3 regions of the Paenibacillus taichungensis genome follow, and region 3 is predicted to be linked to each of the others. Evidence: predicted binding sites of a transcription regulator. Region 3 holds the regulator's gene; each other region holds the start of a gene.
What was found. The regulator Rex, encoded in region 3, represses fermentation and respiration genes when NADH is low (regulators of the CRP and FNR family bind a similar motif). The targets are predictions, from matches to a motif close to TTGTGAAATATTTCACAA.

Region 1 (7,715 bases), 560 kb from region 3:
ATGGAATCCTGCGTGCCGAAGCGGCAAAATTGTGAGCCGACACATGTTTTGACTGTACGCAGCGATTTGGCGTATGCGTAGCCTGAAGGCATATCCAATTCAGCCCAGACTTTGGGCAGATCTTCTTTTTTGACTCCTATCAGGTCCAGCCGCTGACCTCCAGTCACTTTGACGGCTTTTACATCGTATTTGACCGAAATGTCGGCAATGCGTTTCAAGTCTTCCGGCGTTGTGACGCCGCCATACATGCGCGGTACCACCGTATACGTGCCATCTTTTTGAATATTGGCGTTCATACGTTCGTTGACAAAACGGGATTCCTTTTCATCCACATGGGTATCTGGTGCAATCATGCCAAGGTAATAGTTAATGGCCGGGCGGCATTTGGAACACCCTTCGGGTTGATTCCAACCCAGAACATGCATGACCTCTTTGGTCGTCTGCATTCCTTTTTGTCTAATCTCCGCTACGATCTCATCCCGGCTGAGGGAGGTGCAAGCGCAGATTCCCTGTTTGGCACCCGCTGTAAAGTTGTCTCCAAGCACATATTGCAAAATCTGTTCAACAACCGGTTTACAGCCGCCGCAGGAGCGGGTTGCACCCGTACAGGCTTTGATTTCGTCTACGCTGGTCAATCCCTCATTCGTAATGGCATCGACAATGGTTCCTTTGGTTACTCCGTTACATCCACAGACAATTTCGTCTTCTGCCATGGTTTCCACGGATGTGGCTTTTTTGTGCCCACCGCAACCTGTACCCATCAGTGAAGCATACAGTTCATCTGTCATCTCAGCCTGTTGTTTAATCAATTTCTGTAATTCGGCAGAATCCGTAATATCACCAAAGAGTACAGCGCCAACCATGATATTATCCCGAAGCAGAATTTTTTTGTAGGTGCGTTTCCAGTCGTCTTTATGTGAAATGATCGTATGTTCGGGACTGTCGATAAATTCACCGGTGGAAAAGACGTCTACGCCCGAAATTTTCAATTTCGTGGATACCACAGAACCTTCATAGGGAGCTGTATCAACACCGCATATATGTTTGGCCAGAATCATGCCCTGTTCAAACAGTGGGGCAACGAGGCCGTAGCATACACCGCGATGTTCGGTACATTCTCCGACGGAATACACGTTATTTAGTGACGTCTGCATATAGTCATCCACTACAATGCCTCGGTTAACTTCCAGGCCACTTTCCCGGGCTACACCCGTATTGGGTTTGATGCCTACTGCCATGACAACAAAATCAGTGTTCAGCACGGAATCGTCTGCAAAACGAATACCTTCTACCCGTTCGCCACCGAGAAGCTCTGCGGTTTGTGCGCCCATCTTGAACCGAATGCCCTGTCGCTCAAGTTCGGTTTTTAACATCGCAGATGCCTGAGGGTCAAGCTGGCGTTCCATCAGATCCTGCATCAGATGCACGACTGTAACTTCCATGCCGAGCTGGACCAAGCCTTTGGCAGCTTCGAGGCCGAGAAGACCTCCTCCAATGACAGCCGCTTTTTTATATTGTTTCGCTGCTTCCAGCATGACGTTACAATCCGCTATATCCCTGAACCCAACGACCCCTTGTTTGTCATGACCCGGTACAGGAAGAATGAAAGAGCTGGAGCCGGTTGCGATGATGACTTTATCGTAAGGGAAACGTAAGCCTTCCGCAGTTACGACTTCACGTGTTTCTGACTCAATGCGTGTTATGGTTGTACCCGTATGGAGGGTGATACCGTAATCTTCATACCAATGCAGATCATTAAGCACAATATCATCAATTGTTTTGCTGCCTTCCAGCACATAGGACAGCATTATCCGATTGTAATTGGGATAGGGCTCTGTGCCAAAGACGGTAATGTCGAACCGGGAACTCAATTTCAAAATTTGTTCAACTGTACTTATGCCTGCCATACCATTACCGATGATAACCAGTTTTTCTTTATTTCCGTTCATGGTTGTATGCCTCCTTTAGTGGATACTTTACGTTACCAGCATTTTTAGTGGATTATATTTAAATCATACCGTTCAATGTTGACATTATATGTGATTAATTTCACTAATAATGATAGAAGCTTCATAATGAAACAGGCTTATTCAGAATATCTACAGTAAAGGTGCGCAGGAGTATTCGATGGAGAAAGATTATAATTGAAATGAGAAATGCGAACTATTGTTCTTATATAGTTTTCGTTGTAAAATCTGGAGTGGACGGTTTATGTTCCCTATTTCTTCGAAAGGAAGTTTTTGCACCATGATGGGAAGATCCCACCTGATTATCGGGACCACTGTATCCCTCTCTGTTCTGCAGTTAGCCGGTATGCCTGTGACTGCACCGGCGGTTACCGTGGCTCTGATCGGTTCGCTGCTGCCAGACATTGATGAGCCGAATTCGCTATTGGTATCCAAAGCATTGCCGAACAGCCTCATTAGGCTATTACAGACAATCCTGCTGCCTGTCGCTGTATTTGTGTACTTCTATGTTCAGGCGAAACCATGGAATCTGCTGCTCGCCATTTTGATTGCGATGGTATCATTCCTGCCGTCGCGTTCCCTGCGCAAAGTGTTGATGTTTGCAATCGGATTGGGACTTGTATTTTATGGGCATGCATTCGCACCATGGAATCTAATTGCTGGCAGTCTGTTAATGCTCTGTACCACGTTAACCCACAGGGGATTGACACACACATTATATGGAACCGCCGTATGGACTGGGTTGCTCTACAGTACAACTCATTTGCAGGGGCCAGAGATCTGGGTAGCCGGAGGTACAGCCTATGTCATGCATCTATTGGCAGATTCGTTGACGAATCGCGGCATTCGTCCATTGCCACCACTCAAGTGGCGTATAAGGATTAATCTCATGAGTACGGGCACGAAGCAAGGGGCCGTTGTGGAAAATGTGTGCATTGTGCTGGCTCTTATTGTGGCCTGGATTGCATTCTCTCCTTTATTTCTGTGATATCTCAAAAATACCAGTCCTGCAATAGGACTGGTATTTCTTTGGTTCATATCCATGGCTGTATTCAATTTGGAGATGGTCAGATCATGTGGTTGTGGGTGTACTCGACAAACCTTCAATATCTGTTGAACCAAATACAAACAACATTACAAGGATAACTACAATTATCAGTTCGGCGAAGCCAATTCCGTCAAAGTCAGACATCATCCCAACCTCATTTCATCCTATCTAGGAATTTATCCTTTGTTGAAAAGCCCGAATAACATCATCCAGTGTCACGTCGCCCATTTCGTCTAGAAATTGGACGAGTTTGTCGGTGTTCGATGGTGTAATACTTTTTAGTGTTTTATACTGTCCAACCAATTCAACAACCAATGTGGCCTCTCGAAACAAAGTAACAGCATCCACTCTTAATTTCCCGCTCACCAGCAAGGCTGCGACGATAATTTCCAGGTTCTTTCCTTTAAGGTTGCCATTGAGAAGGGTGTTGGCAGCATTTGTTTTGGTGGAACCTTTATTTGATTTTCCATTCCTTCTCATTGCCATAATAGGTCCCCCGCTACTTGATGTTTAGTTCTTCTACCGTTGTTATATCGTATGAATCTTTTCTATATATGTTCTAGCTATTAAACTAGTTGCAGCAAAAAAAGAGACGTCCTGCTGAAGCAGAACATCTCTTGAGGTTTTAATCTAAAAGAGGGAAGCCATGAAGCTTATGTAATTCAAGATCCTCCCTTGAATCGATCCTTACGCGTTTCCGATAATTGTGTTTAGTGTTGTCTGATCCAGACCCTTCACCAGTTTCACGAGCAATTCTTTTGCTGCATCATAGTCATCCGTATGAATAATGGAAGAAGAAGTATGAATGTAGCGGGCGCAGATGCCAATTACCGTGGAAGGCACACCGATACCGCTCAAATGTACCGCTCCGGCATCCGTACCGCCAGGAGAGATGAAATATTGCATTTTAATTTGATTGGATGATGCTGTGTCCTGAACATATTCAACAATACCGCGATGGGTGAACATGCCCGGATCGAAGATACGCAGTAAAGCACCTTGTCCAATATGTCCAAATGATTGTTTGTCTCCTGTCATATCATTCGCGGCACTGCAGTCCAGTGCGAAGAAAATATCCGGCTCAATCAGATTGGCAGCCGTGCGTGCACCGCGTAGCCCCAATTCTTCTTGGACTGTTGCACCGCAATAGAGAGTGTTTGGTAATTTTTCTTTATGCAATGCTTCAATCAGCTCAAGTGCAAGGCCTACACCGTAACGGTTATCCCATGCTTTTGCCATAATTTTCTTCGGATTAGCCATCGGTGTGAACTCACAGATCGGCACAATCTGCATGCCTGGGTGAATGCCCCAAGACTCTGCTTCTGCACGGTTATCAGCACCGATATCCAAGTACATATGGTTAAGATCTACCGGTTTATTGCGCTGGGATTCATCGAGAAGATGAGTAGGTGTCGAACCGACAACCCCTGTAATCCGGCGATCCGGAGTGATGAGTTCCAGACGTTGGGACAATACAGCCTGACTCCACCATCCACCGAGGGGGCGGAATTTGATCATGCCTGTTTCCGTAATGCCTGTGGTCATGAAGCCAACTTCGTCGAAGTGACCTGCAACCATGACTTTGGGTCCAGACGCTTCTCCTCGCAATACACCAAAAAGGCTACCCAGGCGATCCTGGACAAATTCATCCGTATAAGGAGACATTTGTTCTTTCATCCATCCGCGAAGCTCGCGTTCAAATCCTGAAACGGAAGGGAATTCCGTTAATGTCCGAAACATTTCCAACGTTTTTTGATTCATGTGTCGACAACTCCTCTGCTTGTATGTAGATCAGGTCTCAGCAGAACGGCTGCCGGACTGTTGTCCTTCAAAAGAGAAGAACGTTTATTTAACCACTGGTCACACTACAGTATGAACCTTGCGCAAGTAATTGTCCATGGTTATGTCACGTATCTCAGGCATAAATACTTGCTCGTTTGATGATTCATCGGGTCATGAAATCCGCACCAAACACAGTCGACAAGCAGCAACATTGAATAAGCATAGAGTGAGGAACCATTTTGCTTAACCTTTTTCCATGAGGGTATTTAATATGCTAATAATTTCACTTGCCTGACAACAGGAAGGAGCTGGGACAATAGATGGAGCCGCCCGATGAAGGCAATGAAACCATGCTTTGTATCGTCCTCTTTATTTTGCTCGTAATCATTCTGCTTTATTTATAAATTTCTCCAGACCTCTGATCCGGTGCTGAGCGACTCATCTGATTCAGCTGCTTTATCGTGCTGGAAACAAATGCTGTCTTTCGCCGGATACATAACTTTCCCAACCTTAACAAACAATGAATACAGGATTACACACAGTACATGCAGTCACATCTGTTGACTCATTTTCATTACAAGGGAGGTTCTGTATCTTGCCAGCTCAAACTAAGGGTAGTAGTAAAAAATCATCATCATCCCTGTCCATCAGTGAACAGGAATATAAAAAAGTCGCCAAAAAACATGAGCCTGCCCGTCCAATCTGGGCGAACTGTATTAAGGCATTCCTCGTTGGCGGATTGATTTGCGTCATTGGACAGGCTATCCAGGAAGCGTTTATGGCGGGGTTTGACATGACATCAAAGGAAGCTGCAAGTCCAACCGTTGCGGTCATGATCCTCATTTCAGTCATCCTGACCTGTCTCGGTGTCTACGATAAAATGGCGCAATGGGCGGGTGCAGGGACGGCTGTACCTGTCACGGGATTTGCCAACTCGATGTGCTCTGCAGCACTGGAGCATCGTGCCGAGGGACTGGTGCTTGGAGTTGGTGCCAACATGTTTAAACTTGCAGGCTCGGTCATTGTGTTTGGTGTTGTTGCTGCCTTTATCGTGGGAATCGTATACGCCATTCTCGGTTTTGGAGGTGGACATTTATGAAACGCTTGGGCCAACAAACCTGGCAATTTGAGAACCGTCCACGGATTATTGGCAAATCGGCAGTTGTTGGGCCAGATGAAGGCCAAGGGCCTTTAGTATCTGATTTCGATTATGTATATGACAATTTGGAGATTGGGGAGAAGACTTGGGAAAAGGCAGAACGCAAGCTTCTCGAACAGGCTTCTCAAATGGCATTAATCAATGCGAATATCACGAAGGAAGAGCTGCAGTTCTTTGTTGGCGGGGATCTGATGAACCAGATTATCAGTAGTTCCTTTTCGGCCCGTAAGCTGGGTGTACCTTATCTGGGGGTATTTGGTGCTTGTTCAACTTCTATGGAAACGTTGGCTTTAGCCTCACTCATTGTGGATTCGGGTGCAGGTGATTATGTACTGGCAGGTACGGTGAGTCACAACTGTACGGTGGAAAAGCAATTTCGCTATCCGACAGAGTACGGTTCACAGAAGCCGCCATATGCGCAGTATACGGTCACGGGTTCTGGCTGTGGTGTAGTCTCACGTACTGGTGAAGGCCCGGTAGTTACCAAAGCGACAATTGGCCGAATTATGGATATGGGCATCAAAGATCCCTTTAACATGGGAGCTGCGATGGCTCCAGCGGCAGCAGATACCATTGTTTCGCATTTCCGGGATACAGGTTTGGAACCGGGTTATTATGATCTGATCGTTACGGGTGATCTTGCTTCGGTTGGACTGCCCATCGTTAAAGAGCTTCTGCATAAAGAAGGTGTTCCAATGGAACAAACGGTCTTCAATGATTGTGGCCTGATGATATATAACCTGGAAAAGCAGCCTCAGGTTGTGGCTGGAGGAAGCGGCTGCGGATGTTCAGCGACCGTAACTTACGGTCATATTTTGAACCGGATGCAAAAGGGTGAACTCAATAAGGTATTGGTGGTCGCTACCGGTGCATTGTTGTCTCCACTTTCATATCAGCAGGGCGAGAGCATTCCTTGTATTGCGCATGCCGTAGCCATAGAAAAGGAGGGATAAAGGATGCAGTTTTTATGGGCATTTATTGTTGGCGGATTGATATGTGTCGTGGGACAACTTCTAATGGATGGTGTCAAACTGACTCCAGCACATACGATGAGTACACTTGTTGTCGCTGGTGCGGTTGCGGATGCGTTTGGGCTGTATGATCCACTCGTCAAATTTGCAGGGGCAGGCGCTTCCATCCCCATTACCAGTTTTGGTAACTCCCTCGTGCACGGGGCATTGACGGAACTGGAGAAAGAGGGATGGATCGGTGTCATTACGGGGATATTCGATTTGACCGCGGCGGGTATTTCCTCAGCGATAATCTTTTCTTTTCTCGCGGCATTGGTGGTTCGGCCCAAAGGGTAATAGAGCATGGCAGAGCTAGCCATTATATATGAAATCAGCAGAGGCTTCGGATAACTTCTATCCGAGCCTCTTTTTGTCGTAATCATGCGATAACTGCGGTGAATCTGACGCCTGGAAACAAATTATGAGTTCCTTCGAGTGTACGCGCGCCCTTGGATCATGTACAATAAAAGGAAATCTATATGCTTTTTTAGGAGGTTAGACCACATGCCTGTGCGCAAAGAGTCGATCCAAATCATATCAGCAGTTCGTTCTAATCTGGAATCATGCATAATGGGGAAATCCTTTGAAATTCAACTTTTGCTCACAGCTTTGCTTGCAGGCGGACACGTTCTGATTGAAGACGTACCAGGAACAGGCAAGACGCAGTTGGTTAAAGCGTTATCGAAATCCATGCGCGGAGAGTACCGCCGCATTCAATGTAATCCTGATATTTTACCAAGTGACATCAC
Region 2 (7,715 bases), 310 kb from region 3:
GGGCAGCTGGCAACTGTTGTCCACATATCCCATCGGTACGATGTCTTTTATTGTTGGAAAATATCTGGGTCTGTCGGTTGTATTAGTGACTATAGTAACATTCGGTTACGGCCTCATGGGACTTCTTAGCGGATGGGTGGGCAGCCCTTTAGATGTTATGACGTACTTATTGTTTCTGGTATTCTCCTGTGGACTGGTGCTGCTATTTCTGATTATTGCACTGTTCATTGGTTCGTTATCCAAAAATCGGTGGCAAGCGTTAACAATATCCGTATCCGTTTGGTTTTTTGCTGTGATCGGATGGCCTACACTTCTAATCTCCGTGCTAGGACTTATGCCTTATCAGTGGATAAAACCCTTACTCACCGTTCTAACCTTCATCAATCCGGCTGAGCTGGTACGTTTGTTTGTTGTGATCAAACTTGGCGGGGGCTCTATACTGGGACCTGAATATTATCAGTGGGTAGATTGGGTGCAACCATCCAGTGGAAGCTGGATTTTTACAGGGATATGTCTGCTGTGGATTGCATGTTCTATCGTGGTAGTCTACGGGATCTGGGAAAGGGGGCGTTCCCATGGATAACGTGGAAGCAGAGATTATTGGACTGTATAAATCCGTAAAAAAACAACAGATCGTTGAAGATATATCCTTTCGCGTTTCTTCCGGTCATGTGCTTGCCTTATGTGGCGGAAATGGGGCCGGAAAAAGCACTGTTCTGCGTATGCTCGCAGGTATTCTTCAACCTACCTCCGGAGAAATCATTGTAAACAAAATGCGCTGGTCCAAAGAACGAAAGCGATATTCGGAACAGATCGGATATATGCCGGATGATTATCATTTCAACCAGGGTCTGACGGCAGAGGAAGTGCTCCAGTTCTGGGCGGCGCTTAGGAAAGTGTCCAGAGAGAGAGTAGCGGAAGTGCTGACTATGGTAGGCTTGGCCGATCAAAAAAAGAAGCGGGTCACGACCTTTTCCAAAGGAATGCGGCAGCGTGTGTTATTTGCCCAGGCTCTGCTGTCCAAGCCTCCGCTGCTGATCATGGATGAGCCGACGAATGGACTGGACCCCTTCTGGATGCAAGAGTTTACAAATCTGATAAAACAGATCAAGGAGGAGGGACATATGGTCGTGTTCTCCACCCACCAGCTTGAAATCGCAGATGATGTTGCGGATCAGATTGTTTTTATGAACCAAGGACGTAATGTGGGAGATGGCTCTACTGAGGAGTTTCGTCAACAGTTCGGGTCGCTTCATGCTGCATTTCATCATAGTCTTGGCTTAAAATGAAGGTGAATTTATTGGAAATAAAAAGTAAAAAAATGAGTGCGAAAATGAGACGTTTGCTTACTATCCTGATTGGAATGGCTGCTGTGCTGGTAGCTGTGTGGGCAATTTACCAGGAGACTTCATCATCCGAGCCCAAAAGAACCGGTGCCATTGAAGCCGGTGCAACTGCTCCTGAATTCACTGCGGTTAATTCAGCCGGAGAACAGGTGAAGCTCTCCGATTATCGGGGCAAAGTCGTTATGATTAACTTCTGGGCTTCATGGTGTACGCCCTGTGTGAGGGAAATGCCAATGATTAATCAGATCGCTCAGACGTATCAAAACGATGTAGAGACTCTGTTTGTCAACGTGGGGGAAGCGAAGGGCACCATTCGTGAATTTATGGAGAAACAGCAATTCGATTTTCCTGTTATCATTGATGTGACCGGAAAGGTCTCCCGCCTGTATCGTATTACCGGTTTGCCAGCGACCATGATCATAGATCAGGAAGGTATATTCAGTCACATTCTGCTCGGTGAGTTGACTAAGGATATTCCTTTGCAGCAATGGCTAGAGGAGACCGTACAGCAACGGAATTGAAGCTTTGCAGACAAATGGAAGAAGTCGCTATAAGAGCGGCTTCTTTTGTTTTATTTATAAGCTGCTATAAGAATCCAGGCAACCGCGAACGGTTTTCTCGAACATCTTGCACGCATAGTAGAATTGAAAATCGCAATACCACGGTTGTGTCCAAAGAATCAATAGCTCCTTTGGGTATTTTTTACGCTTTTCACCGAGTTGTCAGAAAGAGTTGATCCTTTCTTGAACATTTAGGGACGAAGACGTGTCAGTGATTGAATTGCTAATTCACAAAGATATAATAATTTTAACTATTAGGTCCTGTTAAGTACTTTGGCCCTTCAGTATCAGGTAAAGCTTCCTCGTCTCTTACTTTGTGAAAAAATTCTCTTTGTACATACAATGATGGAGGAACGCTTTATAGACAAACTCTGAACCTATTTCGTGGGACTTCTCTAAACCTGATATTAAACGCAGCCCAAGGGATGACTGACCTAATAATTAAAAGTTTCAAATCAGTACGAAAATCGAACAGAGTTTGAAAGGAGGCAGTAAAGGATGGCAATCGATACGGTGATGTGGAGCAAGCTGGTGACAGGTATGACGCTGGGCTTCCACGCTATTTTTGCGACGCTTGGCGTCGGTATACCTCTAATGATCGCAATTGCAGAGTTCATGGGGATTCGCAAGAAGGACCCCCATTACACACTGATGGCGAAGAGGTGGTCAAGAGGGTTTGTCATTTCTGTGGCGGTTGGTGTGGTGACCGGTACAGCGATTTCACTGCAACTGGCCCTGGTGTGGCCGAATTTTATGAAACTAGCAGGCAATGTCATTGCACTCCCACTATTCATGGAAGTGTTTGCGTTCTTTTTTGAAGCGATCTTCCTGGGCATTTATTTGTATACGTGGGATCGATTCAAAAATCCTTACATTCACTGGCTGCTGACGATTCCAATCGTCACAGGTGCAGGCATGTCGGCTGTGTTTATTACAACGGTGAACGGCTTCATGAACCAGCCTGGAGGCTTTGTCATGGAAGCAGGCCAATTCACAGCGGTTAACCCAGTGGAGGCGATGCTGAATACGGCGACGTTCTCCAAGGTGTTCCATGTATTAAGCTCGGCCTATTTGACAGGAGCTGCCCTGTTAGCCGGAATTGCAGCCTTTGCGCTTCTGAGAAAAGGGGCATCTGCATACCACAAAAAAGCCTTGAATCTCATGATGGCGGTGGTTCTGCTGTTCGGCTTACTGAACACATTAGCGGGAGATGTGTCCGCCAAATTTCTGGCCGAGCATCAGCCGGAGAAACTTGCAGCAGCAGAATGGCATTTTGAGACAGAAAGTGGCGCAGATTTGATTTTATTGGGATGGCTGAATGCGGAGCATGAAATTATAGGAGCCCTTCACCTTCCGAAACTGCTTAGCTTCCTGGCCTTTAGTGACTTTAATGCCGAAGTAACCGGACTGGAGGAGTTTCCGGAGGACGAATGGCCGCCGCTGCTCGTTCACTACCTGTTTGATTTAATGGCGGGAATCGGATTTACGCTACTGGCTATCTCGGTTCTGTACTTCCTGTTTGTGTTCTGGAAAAAGCGCAATGAGCTGAACAAGTGGCTGCTTGGGATTATAGCACTAGGCGCACCCATGGCTTTTCTCGGAGTTGAACTGGGTTGGTTCTATGCTGAACTGGGGAGACAGCCGTGGATTATCCGGGGATATATGCGTGTTGAGGAAGCCGCCACTTCATCACCCAACATCAGAATGATCTTTTTCTTCTTCCTGCTTCTCTACATCGTTCTGGGAGTCATGTGTGTTCTCGTACTAAGACGTTTGTTCAACAATAATCCGGCAGAAGTCGAGATGGAGAAATGGATGAAGGAGAAGCGCAATCCGTCTACAGAAAAGGGTGAGCGTACATGAGTTACGAACTGATTGGCATCTCGGTGCTCTGGTTGTTCCTGTATGGCTATTTAATTGTAGCCTCCATTGATTTCGGGGCGGGTTTCTTTGCCTTTTATGCACGCTTGACGAAACAGGATCACCTGATTAATCGTCTGATTTCCCGTTATTTATCACCGGTATGGGAGATTACGAATGTATTTTTTGTCTTTTTCTATATTGGCATTGTTGGATTCTTTCCGGACACGGCTTATTATTACGGATCAGCTCTGCTCGTACCGGGCAGTATTGCGGTCATTTTGCTCGCCATTCGTGGGTCGTTTTATGCCTTTGAGAACTATGGTTCCAAAAATAATATCGTGTATCTGTTTCTATATGGAGCTTCGGGATTGCTTATTCCCGCTTCGCTATCAGTGGCGCTAACGCTGTCTGAAGGTGGTTTTATCGTGAAGCAGGGTTCGACGGTTTCGCTGGATTACTGGACACTGTTTACCAATCCGTTATCATGGAGCATCGTTGGACTCGCGATTGTGTCCGTATTGTTCATTAGCAGCTCATTTCTGACCTTCTATGCGTCGCGGGCAGAGGATCACTCTGCATTGAAGCTGGTGCGTAACTATGCCCTGTTCTGGAGCACACCGACGATTATCATCGCACTGACTGCATTTATTTATTTGGGACAGCACAATGAGCGACATTTTCAAAATATGATGGATTTATGGTGGCTACTTGCGCTTTCCGTTGCCTTCTTCATGATTGCGATGTGGCTGATCTATAACGGACGCCGCTACGGATTAGCGTTTATATGTATCATGCTGCAATTTTTCTGTGCCTTTTTCGCTTACGGAATTGGTCAATATCCTTATATCCTTGATCCGTTTATTACAATTCAAAACAGTGTAACCTCACCAGCGATGGGCTTCGCACTGGTTGTTGTGTTTATCGGTGGCATGTGCATGTTGATTCCTTCCTTAATTCTGGTTTTCAAACTGTTTCTGTTTGATGCGGATTATGTTAAGGGAAAAAAATAAATTGAATTTAATATGTGATGTAAGGGAGTAATCTCACAGGTTCATAGAAAGGAGGAGAGCTTACATGAAGAGGAAAACAAGCCTGATCTCTCAACAAATGTCTGGGCAACGAAAACGTCTCGTGCTTCTTGCAGTGATTTCACTTGCGCTGGGTGCAGCGATTGCAAGTCAGGCTGCGCTGCTTGCTGAAGCAGTACAACGGATTTTTGTGGAGAAGGCTTCCCTTTCGTCGGTCGTCATGCTGCTCGGGATACTCCTGGCTGTCATGGTCGTACGTACAGGGTTGTCTTATGGGAACGGAAAAGTTGGTTTGCATATGGCTTCCAGTGCGAAGACGAATATGCGAGCAGCCGTGCTGCAACATTTGACCCATGCCTCGATGCCATCAACCCTTCGTGGACAAACAGGCGGAAAGGTCAGTGTTGCTCTGGATGCTGTGGATGAGGCTGACAGTTATTTCAGTCAGTACATGCCGCGTATGATGGAGGCTGCCATCATACCGATTCTGATTTTGGTGGTAACGTTTATGCAGCATGCCAATTCAGGCTTCATTATGCTGTTTACGGCACCGTTTATCCCCTTGTTCATGATTTTGGTGGGACTAAAAACAAAGAACAAATCAGAGGAGAAATATGCGCAGCTGGCCGAGTTCTCCGGTACGTTTCTGGATTCTCTTCAAGGGCTTGTTTCGTTGAAAATATTTGGACGGGCTCACCGTCAGCAGCAGGAGATTGAACGCGCTAGCCTCGGTTACCGCGATGCCACGATGGGCATTTTGCGGATTGCGTTTACCAATACGTTCATGCTGGAATCGATCGTAATGCTAAGCATCGGTATCGTGGCTCTTGAGCTTGCAATCCAGCTGCTTGTATTCAAATCGATAGCGTTCCATACCGCGTTTCTCGTGCTGCTGCTCGTTCCCGAGTTCTACAGTCTGTTGAAAAATACGGGAACGGCTTTTCACAGCGGTCGAACAAGTATGGGAGCAGTTCGTAAGGTAGAGCAGATGCTTGAGGAAACGGCTGGGGAGAGTATATCGGTAGATGGCAAAGAAGGATCAGGTACATCCGATGGAATTGACGAGGTCGATAACATGGATCGGATGGAAAGAGGAAACGGGATAGGGACATTGCAAATGGACCGTTCCAATGGCAGTTCCATACCGCCGACCATCATATTGAACCATCTCCGATTTCGGTATGCGCCCGAATCATTCGAGCTTGAGACTGGTCGAGCACAGCTTGATCCGGGAGAATACATTGCCATTGTCGGCAAAAGTGGTTCAGGGAAAACGACGTTACTCCATCTCATTGCGGGTTTGCTGAAACCAGCATCAGGAGAGGTTCTGGTAAATGGACAGCCGCTATTCAAATATGATGAGACTTCATGGTTCGAACAGGTTAGCTACATTACACAGCATCCCTATATTTTTGCAGGTACATTTGCTGAGAACATTGCGATTGGTGCTGGGCGAAATGTATCCAGGACTGAAATCGAGCAGGCGGCAGAGGCTGCCGGGCTTGCCGAACTTGCTGCCCAATTGGAGCATGGCTTCGATACCTTGGTTGGTGAAGGAGGAAGGGGGCTGTCTGGAGGGGAAAAGCAGCGACTTGCCTTGGCACGTGCTTTTTTGAAGCGCCCATCCATCATATTGTTTGATGAACCCACGGTAGGACTGGATCTGCGCACAGAGCAGATATTGCAACATTCCATTGCCACATTGGCAGAAACCGCGACGATGATTACGGTGGCTCACCGGTTATATACGATTCAACATGCTGATCGTATATTGTTTATGGACGACGGTGTGCTAGTAGATTCGGGACGCCATGAAGAGCTTATGGCGCGCCTACCCCAGTATGCCGAGATGATTGATGTTCAACGAAAGGGGGGCTTATCATGAATGAGCTAGCGATTTTGTCCAAAGCCATGATTCAGGAGCGAAAGGATATCATTCTTTCTATTCTAGGTGGGTTTATTGCAGGGATAGCAGGAGTGGCCCTCTTCTCGGCTAGCGGATATCTGATTTCGCAAACGGTCTTCGCGCCACCGCTTTACACCTTAATTGTACTCACCTCGCTGGTCAAGCTGCTTGGACTGCTTCGGGCGGCGAGTCGTTACGGAGAGCGCTTGTATTCACACCGGGCGACATTTTCCATGCTTAGCCGTTTGCGTACATCCTTTTTTGCCCGACTCATTCCTTTGACGCCGGGTATATTGAACAAAAAACGAAGCGGGGACCTGCTTGCGCGCATTGTTGGGGATGTGGAGAGTCTGCAACATTATTTTTTGCGCGTCGCTTATCCACCGATTATTGTTGTTATGGTCTTTTTGGCTACAGTGTTGTTTACTTCTGCCTTTTCATTCTGGATTGCGGTTTTGTTTGTAGTAGGTATGCTCACAACGACATTGGTTGTACCGGGAATAGTTTTGCTTAGGCAGCGAAAAATACATGGACACGTTCGCGAACAACGGGCGCTGCTTTCCACAGAAGTCACCGAAGTATTGTATGGGTTCCGGGATTTGAAAGTGTACGGACAACTGACTCAACGGGAGCAGCAGCTGCAGAAGGCTTCTGCTGCGTTGACGGTCCAGCAGCAACGGGCTGCCGGACACCTACTGCGCGGGCAATCCATGCATGCTTTGGTTACGTTCCTTATTTCCTGGGGCGTGCTGACACTTGGTGCTTATCTGATTATCGATGGAGCGCTGGCTGGCGTGTTTCTTGCAATGCTGGTTATGGCCTCGCTAACCGTATTCGAAGAGGCTGCGGCAATGGCGACATTACCTTTGTATAAGCAGGATAGCGAGCACGCAGCCAAACGTCTGACGGAAACCATACAGACCTCCGACAGGCAGTCTGTGTCTACACAGCCAGAAGGAGCGTTATCTGCCAATCAGGCTGTTTCGCTTGATCTCTCCGATGTTACGTTTCA
Region 3 (7,715 bases):
TCAGCGTGGATGTATTACTTGCAAGAATTACGTTGCTTGGGCAAACTTGGTCAAGTTGACTGAATACCGCTTTTTTCGCTTCCAGATCTTCAGAAATAGTCTCAATGACCATATCGCAAGTTCCGAGTTCAGCCAGATGAGCAACTTTGGTAATACGGGAGAGAATCAATTTCTTCTCAGCCTTCGTAATAGCCCATTTCTCCAGTTGTTTATCGAGGTTAGTCTCAATCATGTTATATGCATGATCCAGCTTCTCCGTTGTGTGTTCCACCAGAAGCACATCAAGTCCTTTGGCTGCAAGCATCTGGGAAATACCTTGCCCCATCGTGCCGCCGCCGACAACTCCTATCTTTTTGAAAAACATGGTTCTGCTCCATCCTTTCGGTTCTCTATTTCTCTATTGTACCCTGTTCGCCGAAAATTACAAATTTCGACCCAACATATAATAATATCTTAGCACGACTGAAATGTAAAAAAAAATAACCGACATAAATAAATTATGCCGGTAGAAGGGCGCTGTCACGAAATTGACAACGAAATTGATCGCCAGACAATACTTCTTCCCTGAGCAACGTGTCGAGGGAATTGTCGAAAATTGTCCGCTGTTCTTCAAGCAATCGTTTGGTCTGTTCCATCAGGTCTTGCAGGATCAATTTGTTCTCCCGCATGAGTTCTTCCGTTGTGACCATATCCATGTTAACAATACCCAACGTTGTGAGCCCGGAAGCCATCATCGTCTGTACCACATTCGTTGCTTGTTCAAAGTCATTGCGTGATCCAGTACTGCGTCCACCATAATACATTTCCTCCGCTGCTGCACCTCCGAGGGCAATCATGATTTGCTCTTCAAGGAAGCGCTTCGTGTACAGAAATTGCTCTTGTTGCGGGTTATGACGTACATATCCCAGGGCCTGTCCACGAGGGCTGAGTGCAACCTGACTCACACTGCCAGGACGAACCAGTTCAGCCATGATGGCATGTCCCAATTCATGAATAGCCACTCTTTTCTTCTCTTCTACGCTGGATTCGCGGTCTGTCTTCTCACCCATCATTACTTTATCAATCGCAAGGGACAGATGACGCTGTTCAATGTTGGGCAGCCCGTCCCTCATAGCGTAAATTGCAGCTTCATTCATCACGCTTTCCAGCTGTGCTCCAGAGAAACCATAGGATTCTTCTGCTGTCTTCTCAAGACTGACCCCTTCCAAAAGAGGTTTATTGACTGCATGCAGCTCCAGTATGTGTTTTCTGCCTTTCTTATCCGGCAAGTCTACCTGTATATGACGGTCAAAGCGTCCTGGACGTGTCAACGCGCTGTCCAGCATCTCTTTTCGGTTCGTAGCGGCGATCACAAGGATGCGCGGTGTGTCGGAAGAGTATATGCCATCCATCTCCGTCAACAGCTGATTCAGCGTCTGATCATATTCACGCTGTTGTCCGCCTTCCCGTTTTCCACCGATCACATCAATTTCATCGATAAATATAATGGCATTTTCCTTATTTTCTTTAGCAGCACGTGTTCTTGCATCACGGAATAAATCCCGTATTCTGCCTGCACCTACACCAACATACATCTCAACAAACTCACTGCCTGAAGCAGCAACAAAAACAGAATCGGTATAATGAGCAGCAGCTTTGGCCATCAAGGTTTTACCTGTTCCTGGAGGGCCAGTAAGCAGGATACCTTTCAAAGGACGAATACCAAACTTCTGAATTTCTTCATGTCGAATGAGAAAATCAAGCGCTTCCCGCAATTCCTGCTTGGCACTCTCTTGACCCCCAATTTCTTCAAAAGTTAGCTTGGAAGGTCCTTTTTTCTTGCGTTTACGTTCCTGACCTGCGCCCACCGTAATTCCGCCACGCATTTGCATCATAAGCAGCAGAGCACCCACAAGCATTGCAGCGATCAGAATGGGAATCATGTTTACACCGATAAAAGCGAGAAAGATAATTAATACGGGTACAAATCCAATGGCAATTTCTTTCGTCCATTTAGGCATTAGGCCACACTCCTATCTGACCGGGCACACGCGGCAGAATGATAAACTTGCTGGCATCTCCATCTCTGAGACTGACATATACATTATTGTCATCCATGGCTGTATTTACCTTGATCCCATTTGTAGCCATTTTAGACAAGGTCGGTGTAATCTCGGTGTATTGCTTGTTCTCCATCGCTTGAGCTACGGTAAACATCGCGCTTCCCCACCAGCTCTCCAGCGCCTCGTTGGAATGATCCACGACATCCAACTTCAACGAACGAGTGCCAATCAAGGTCTGTCCTTCTTTGTGAATATATTGTACCAACCTGCCCAGATCAACATCCGGCTGCAGATCGAGTTTCAACTGTACATCATTGCGGTTAATAGTTAATTGAACATCATTGACTCCATCGTACTGGGTAACCATCTTTTCAATTGGGCTTTGCACAGCCACATGACGATACACAAACCAACCTCCAAACAACACAACGGCTGAAATGACGGCAGTCAGAGCAATAGGCAATACTTTTATTTTCAAGTGAGTTACCCCTCCTAAATTTTGGCCCATCCTGTAACTTGTAGGCAAGAATATAAATATGTGTACGTAATGTCCTGTGATGTGCCTAACAGGATTTATTTGTGTATGATGTATCCTTGAATACATATTTGAGTATATCACATCGTATATACAATATCTAAGGCGAAAATATGAATAAATTATTAATTTTAACTATTCAAATCCAAAATGATCAACAAAGTACGCCAAAGAACCGGACCAGTCGGGTTTCCGTCTGCCGGTTCTTTAATGTATTCTCTTCAGACATTAGTACGTCTGCTAATTCTAGCTGTTCGGTATCGTATAGACCAGGTCCACCTGTTCCCCGTTGCTGAAGCGGTAAAACCGATAATAGTTGTGCGTATCATCGTTGTAATACACTTGCCATACATAGATTCCATTCACAACGCCTGGCATGATTCGTTTGATCTCCCCGCCCGGAACTTCAGAGCTGAACCGATTTCGAATCTGAGCCTCATTCATGCCGTTCTTTAACAGTTCCCCGTGTACCGCATTGGTTCCCGTCACCGGTTTGTTATTCTCATCAAACTTCACCCACACCATGACATCCTGGTTATCCTTATTTTTGCCGATCAGGGTCCAGTATATGTTGTCTCCGCCGTCTTTCTGTCCCCAAACATACTTACGTAGCTCTTCGTGGGACGTAATCCCCAGCTGTTCCTGGGCCGCCTGTATGGCCAACGCCTCTTCCTTGCGCTGATCCTGGGTAACATAGACATAATAACGCTGAAGTCCAAACAGAATCAGAACCAGGAGCAGCAGCGAAATCCATATCCACTTCTTTTTTTTCTTCAAAAGCCGAACTTCCTTTCCCTATGACGATGCTGTCCTTGTAATTATCGGGCAAGCAAACTGTCAAATGCCAGCTGAGACTCACGCAGAATGCGCTCTTCATCCATCGTAAGACATTCGCCATGTTTAACCACTTGTTTACCATCCACCCACACATGCTCCACATCTTTGGCCGATGCCGAGTAGACCGTATGGGAAATCAGATCCGTATGCGGATAGAAATGGGCTTGTTCGATGTTCAACGCGATGAAGTCAGCCTTCATGCCAACTTGCAGAGCGCCTGTATTATTCAGGAATATGGATTTGGCACCATATGAAGTTCCAAGCAGAAGCGCTTCCCCTGCCGGCACTGCAGTAGGGTCACCAGATACACCTTTATGAATCAACGCAGCCAATCTCATCTCTTCAAACATATCCAGGTTATTGTTACTTGCTGGTCCATCTGTTCCCAGGGACACAGTCACGCCTGCTTTCAACAGATCAGGTACTCGTGCAACACCCGAAGCCAATTTCAGGTTACTACCTGGATTGTGGGAAACTGCTACATCATGCTTTGCGAGAATCTCGATCTCTTCATCATTCAGATGGACAGCATGTGCAACCAGAGACGGACGAGAGAAAAATCCTAGTTTCTCCAGATGTGCAACCGGACGCAGTCCGTAATCAGCCACGTTCTGGTCCACTTCGCGAAGCGTCTCAGACATATGCGTATGCAAAGGCAGATTCAGGTCATGAGCAACCTGTACCAGCTTCTCTATGTAATCTGGTGGGCAAGTGTAAGGGGCGTGTGGAGAGATTACGGTTGTAATTCTTCCGTCTGCCTGTCCATTCCATTGACGAGCAAATGCTGCGGACTCTTCCAGCTTACGCAGTTGTTCTTCTTCTGAGCAAAGTCCGATTACCCCACGTGCCAGAGCAGCCCGAACGCCGGATTGTTCCACCACTTTCGCCACCTGATCCATATGATCATACATATCCAGGAAAGCTGTTGTTCCGCCTTTCAACATTTCAAGAACGGATAGAGATGTACCCCAATATACGTCTTCAGACGTCATTTTGGCTTCCATTGGCCACATTTTCTCCTGCAACCATACTTGTAACGCGAGATCGTCTCCATGGCCTCTCAGAAGCGACATGGCCGCGTGACCATGCGTATTGATCAGACCCGGCAAGAAGAATAGTCCTTTTCCGTCCACCTTTGTCAGACTTTCGTCTCCTTCCGGCAATGTCTCACCAATATGCACAATCTTGTCATTCTCCACAACCATAAAACCTTGAACCACTTTCCAATTCGTACCCTCACTCACGGCAAATTTGCCGTTGTGAATGACCCATCTATTTGTCGTCATCTTCCTCGTCGTCCTTTCCATTCTCCAAGTAATAAGCCAGACTAAGCAAATCCGTCGTAAAATCGGCATGATGAATACGAATATGCGGCGGAGTCTTCAGAATCGTTGGCGCAAAATTCAGAATCGCTTCAATTCCTGACTCAATCAGTTGATCTGCAACATTTTGGGCTTCCGTATCCGGAACCGTGATAATACCTATACGAATGTTGTCTTTTTTGACCGAATCCGTTAATTCATTCATTGGTTGCACCGTCAAACTGTTGATTTGACTCCCAATCTTCGGACCGTAGGCATCAAATACAGCGACGATCTTCATGTTGTCTTTGAGATAGGCATTGTAATTAGACAAGGCATGTCCCAAATTACCTGCTCCGACAAGAGCTACATTGATCTGCTGGTCTATTTTTAAAATATGGCGGATTTTCTCAATGAGATATGAAACGTCATACCCGATCCCTTTACGACCAAAGTCACCGAAGTAAGCCAGGTCTTTACGAATCTGGGCAGGATTCAAATCCAGCCTCAGTCCCAGTTCTTGTGAAGAGACCGTATTGACTTCGCGCTGATGCAGTTCATTCAAATAACGCAAGTAAACAGGCAATCTACGCACCACGGCTTCCGAAATTTTATCTGATTTCATTCATTGCTCCCCCTTACAAAGGCCACGATAGATAGATGAAAAAGATGAGCACCCTGTCGAAAACGAGCAAAAAGATTACTGAGTTAAACAGGATGCTCGTTGTTATATAATGGATAATTGCTTTTATTCCTTTTAATTGCTTTACTCGCATATCCACGAAACAAAAATTATATTACTTAATTTTACCGCCAACCACTGGCGTCTTGCAATAATGGAAGCTACAGAGCGTATCTGTTTATTGTTGCTCTTCGGTCGGTCTCTCGAGCCATTCCGAAATACGAGGAACCATCTGTTCTGTGAGCATGTGCTCCATTTTAGGACCAGGTAATGAATATAAAAAGTACTTGCCATAATACGCTTCAATAACGCGTGTATCGTATACAATTACAATGCCTCTGTCTTTGCCTGTACGAACCAGTCTGCCAAATCCCTGTTTGAAACGGATGACGGCTTGTGGCACGGACAGCTTCATAAACGGGTTTTTCTTCTGCTGCTGCAAAAGCTCGCTCTTCGCTTCGACTAATGGATGATTCGGTGGCTGGAACGGCAGTCTGACAATCGCGAGACAAGTCAGAGCCTCTCCTGGAATGTCCACCCCTTCCCAGAAGCTGCTTGTGCCAAGAAGCACCGTTGCTTTTGCATCTTGGAAGCGGCGTGTAAGCTTGGAACGGCTGCCACTGTCCACCCCTTGCCCAAGCAAAGAAATATCATTGCCTGACAAGGCCTCCTTAAGTGGGTCATAGACCTGGCGCAGCATGCGATAGGAGGTGAACAACACCATCATACGTCCACGAGTGGCAATAGCCGTTTCCGCGAGGGAGTGCACGAGCATATCCACAAAGTGGGCATCGCCTACACTGCCCTTCACGCTTGGGAAATCACGCGGAATGACGAGCAGCGCCTGTTCTCGATAATTGAACGGTGACGGCAACATGGACGTTAACAAACGGTTATTCTCGGCAGCTTCCTGCAAACCCAGCTGTTCGATCATGAATTGAAATGATTTGTCAACGGAGAGCGTAGCCGATGTAAGCACAACGCTTTTCTTTTTATCAAAGAACATATCCTTCAATTGTGCACTGACATCGACAGGAACAGCATAGAGCTGAAGTGATTTACTGCGGAACTGGCCGCTGGCCTCCATCCAGTAAACGGTGTTGGCATCATCCATCCGCATGAAGAAACGCAGATTATCCTTAATCGTTGCCAAGTCCTTGAGCAGACCTGAGATATCCGTAATCAGACTATCGGACTGATAATCATCCTGATCTTCTTTCACTTCAAGCAGCAGCTTGTCGCCTTTACGAATCAAATCACCTAGAGTGACATAGATTTGGTTTTCAGCATCCTGCAATTCCTGCCATTTAGCTGGTTTTTGTGAAGGCTTCAGTCTAAGAGAGAATTGTCCTGTCTCGCCTGGAGAAGCATCGCTGCGTTCAGGCAGCAGGCCAAACAATGTATCACTTAGTCGATCCCACATCTCTTTGACTTCGACCGCAAGCGGGAACATCTGATCAATCATGGAGCCCCACTGTACCGAATTTTCGTGACCCGATAATTGAGAACGAAGCATCGGCAGTTGGCCATTACGGCTATCTTTAAACAGTCGGGTCAGAGTATGAACCAACGTGAAATATTTCATATGAAGACCCAGATGCTTACCTGCTACGTCCTCCAAATGATGTGCTTCATCGATGACGAGACTTTCGTAGGCCGGCAGCAGCTGATGTGCTGCTTTGACATCCGTAAATAATTTCGAGTGATTGGTAATGACGATATCAGACAGCCCGGCTTCATGTTTGGCCCGGTGATAGAAACATTTGCGGAACCAAGGACAGGAACGTCCAAGACAAGACTCAGACTCACTCTGTACCGTCTCCCAGAAGTCTCCTCCGCGCCCGCTTAGATTAAGCTCCTCGTCGTCTCCAGTCTCCGTCTGAGTAAGCCAGACAATCATCTGAGCCGCTGTAAAATAATCCTCTTTCGGTGTAGCGAATTCACGTTTATTGATTTTGTGCTCAAACTTACGCAGACACAGATAGTGCCCACGTCCTTTGAACACTGCTGCCTTGAACGGGAACGGAACCACCTGGGTCAGCATAGGAATATCCCGCTCTCTCAATTGCTCCTGCAGGTTGATGGTATGTGTGCTGACCATGACTTTCTGTTCCTGTTTCACACTTTCATAGATGGCAGGCAGCAAATACCCAAGTGATTTACCTGTACCTGTTCCAGCTTCAATCAAGAGATGTTTCTCTTCATCCAAAGCTTGTCGTACACTGCTGAACATCTGAGTTTGCGCCTCACGCTCCTCATAATGGTCCAGCGTCTCCTTCAGGTTAGCTCTAACCTGATCCATGAACTGCTCAAAACTT

Region 1: a site for Rex is predicted at 2,038-2,055, ahead of nirB (nitrite reductase large subunit NirB). Genes of this name have one in related genera too.
Region 2: a site for Rex is predicted at 2,221-2,238, ahead of ACR1R9_RS08760 (cytochrome ubiquinol oxidase subunit I). Genes of this name have one in related genera too.

Annotation. Positions count from the first base shown of each region.
Region 1 is NZ_CP194720.1:1,011,159-1,018,873, forward strand. It holds gene nirB (nitrite reductase large subunit NirB) at 1-1,949, opposite strand, end outside; gene ACR1R9_RS04620 (metal-dependent hydrolase) at 2,248-2,955, shown strand; gene ACR1R9_RS04625 (hypothetical protein) at 3,184-3,501, opposite strand; gene ACR1R9_RS04630 (M42 family metallopeptidase) at 3,703-4,776, opposite strand; gene spoVAC (stage V sporulation protein AC) at 5,393-5,896, shown strand; gene spoVAD (stage V sporulation protein AD) at 5,893-6,909, shown strand; gene spoVAE (stage V sporulation protein AE) at 6,913-7,263, shown strand; gene ACR1R9_RS04650 (AAA family ATPase) at 7,471-7,715, shown strand, end outside.
Region 2 is NZ_CP194720.1:1,880,705-1,888,419, forward strand. It holds gene ACR1R9_RS08745 (ABC transporter permease) at 1-583, shown strand, start outside; gene ccmA (heme ABC exporter ATP-binding protein CcmA) at 576-1,289, shown strand; gene ACR1R9_RS08755 (TlpA family protein disulfide reductase) at 1,322-1,867, shown strand; gene ACR1R9_RS08760 (cytochrome ubiquinol oxidase subunit I) at 2,405-3,769, shown strand; gene ACR1R9_RS08765 (cytochrome d ubiquinol oxidase subunit II) at 3,766-4,779, shown strand; gene cydD (thiol reductant ABC exporter subunit CydD) at 4,844-6,682, shown strand; gene cydC (thiol reductant ABC exporter subunit CydC) at 6,679-7,715, shown strand, end outside.
Region 3 is NZ_CP194720.1:1,572,172-1,579,886, reverse strand. It holds gene ACR1R9_RS07340 (3-hydroxyacyl-CoA dehydrogenase family protein) at 1-364, opposite strand, end outside; gene ACR1R9_RS07335 (AAA family ATPase) at 498-2,000, opposite strand; gene ACR1R9_RS07330 (hypothetical protein) at 1,993-2,520, opposite strand; gene ACR1R9_RS07325 (DUF5590 domain-containing protein) at 2,824-3,354, opposite strand; gene ACR1R9_RS07320 (amidohydrolase) at 3,396-4,700, opposite strand; gene ACR1R9_RS07315 (redox-sensing transcriptional repressor Rex) at 4,687-5,340, opposite strand; gene dinG (ATP-dependent DNA helicase DinG) at 5,576-7,715, opposite strand, start outside.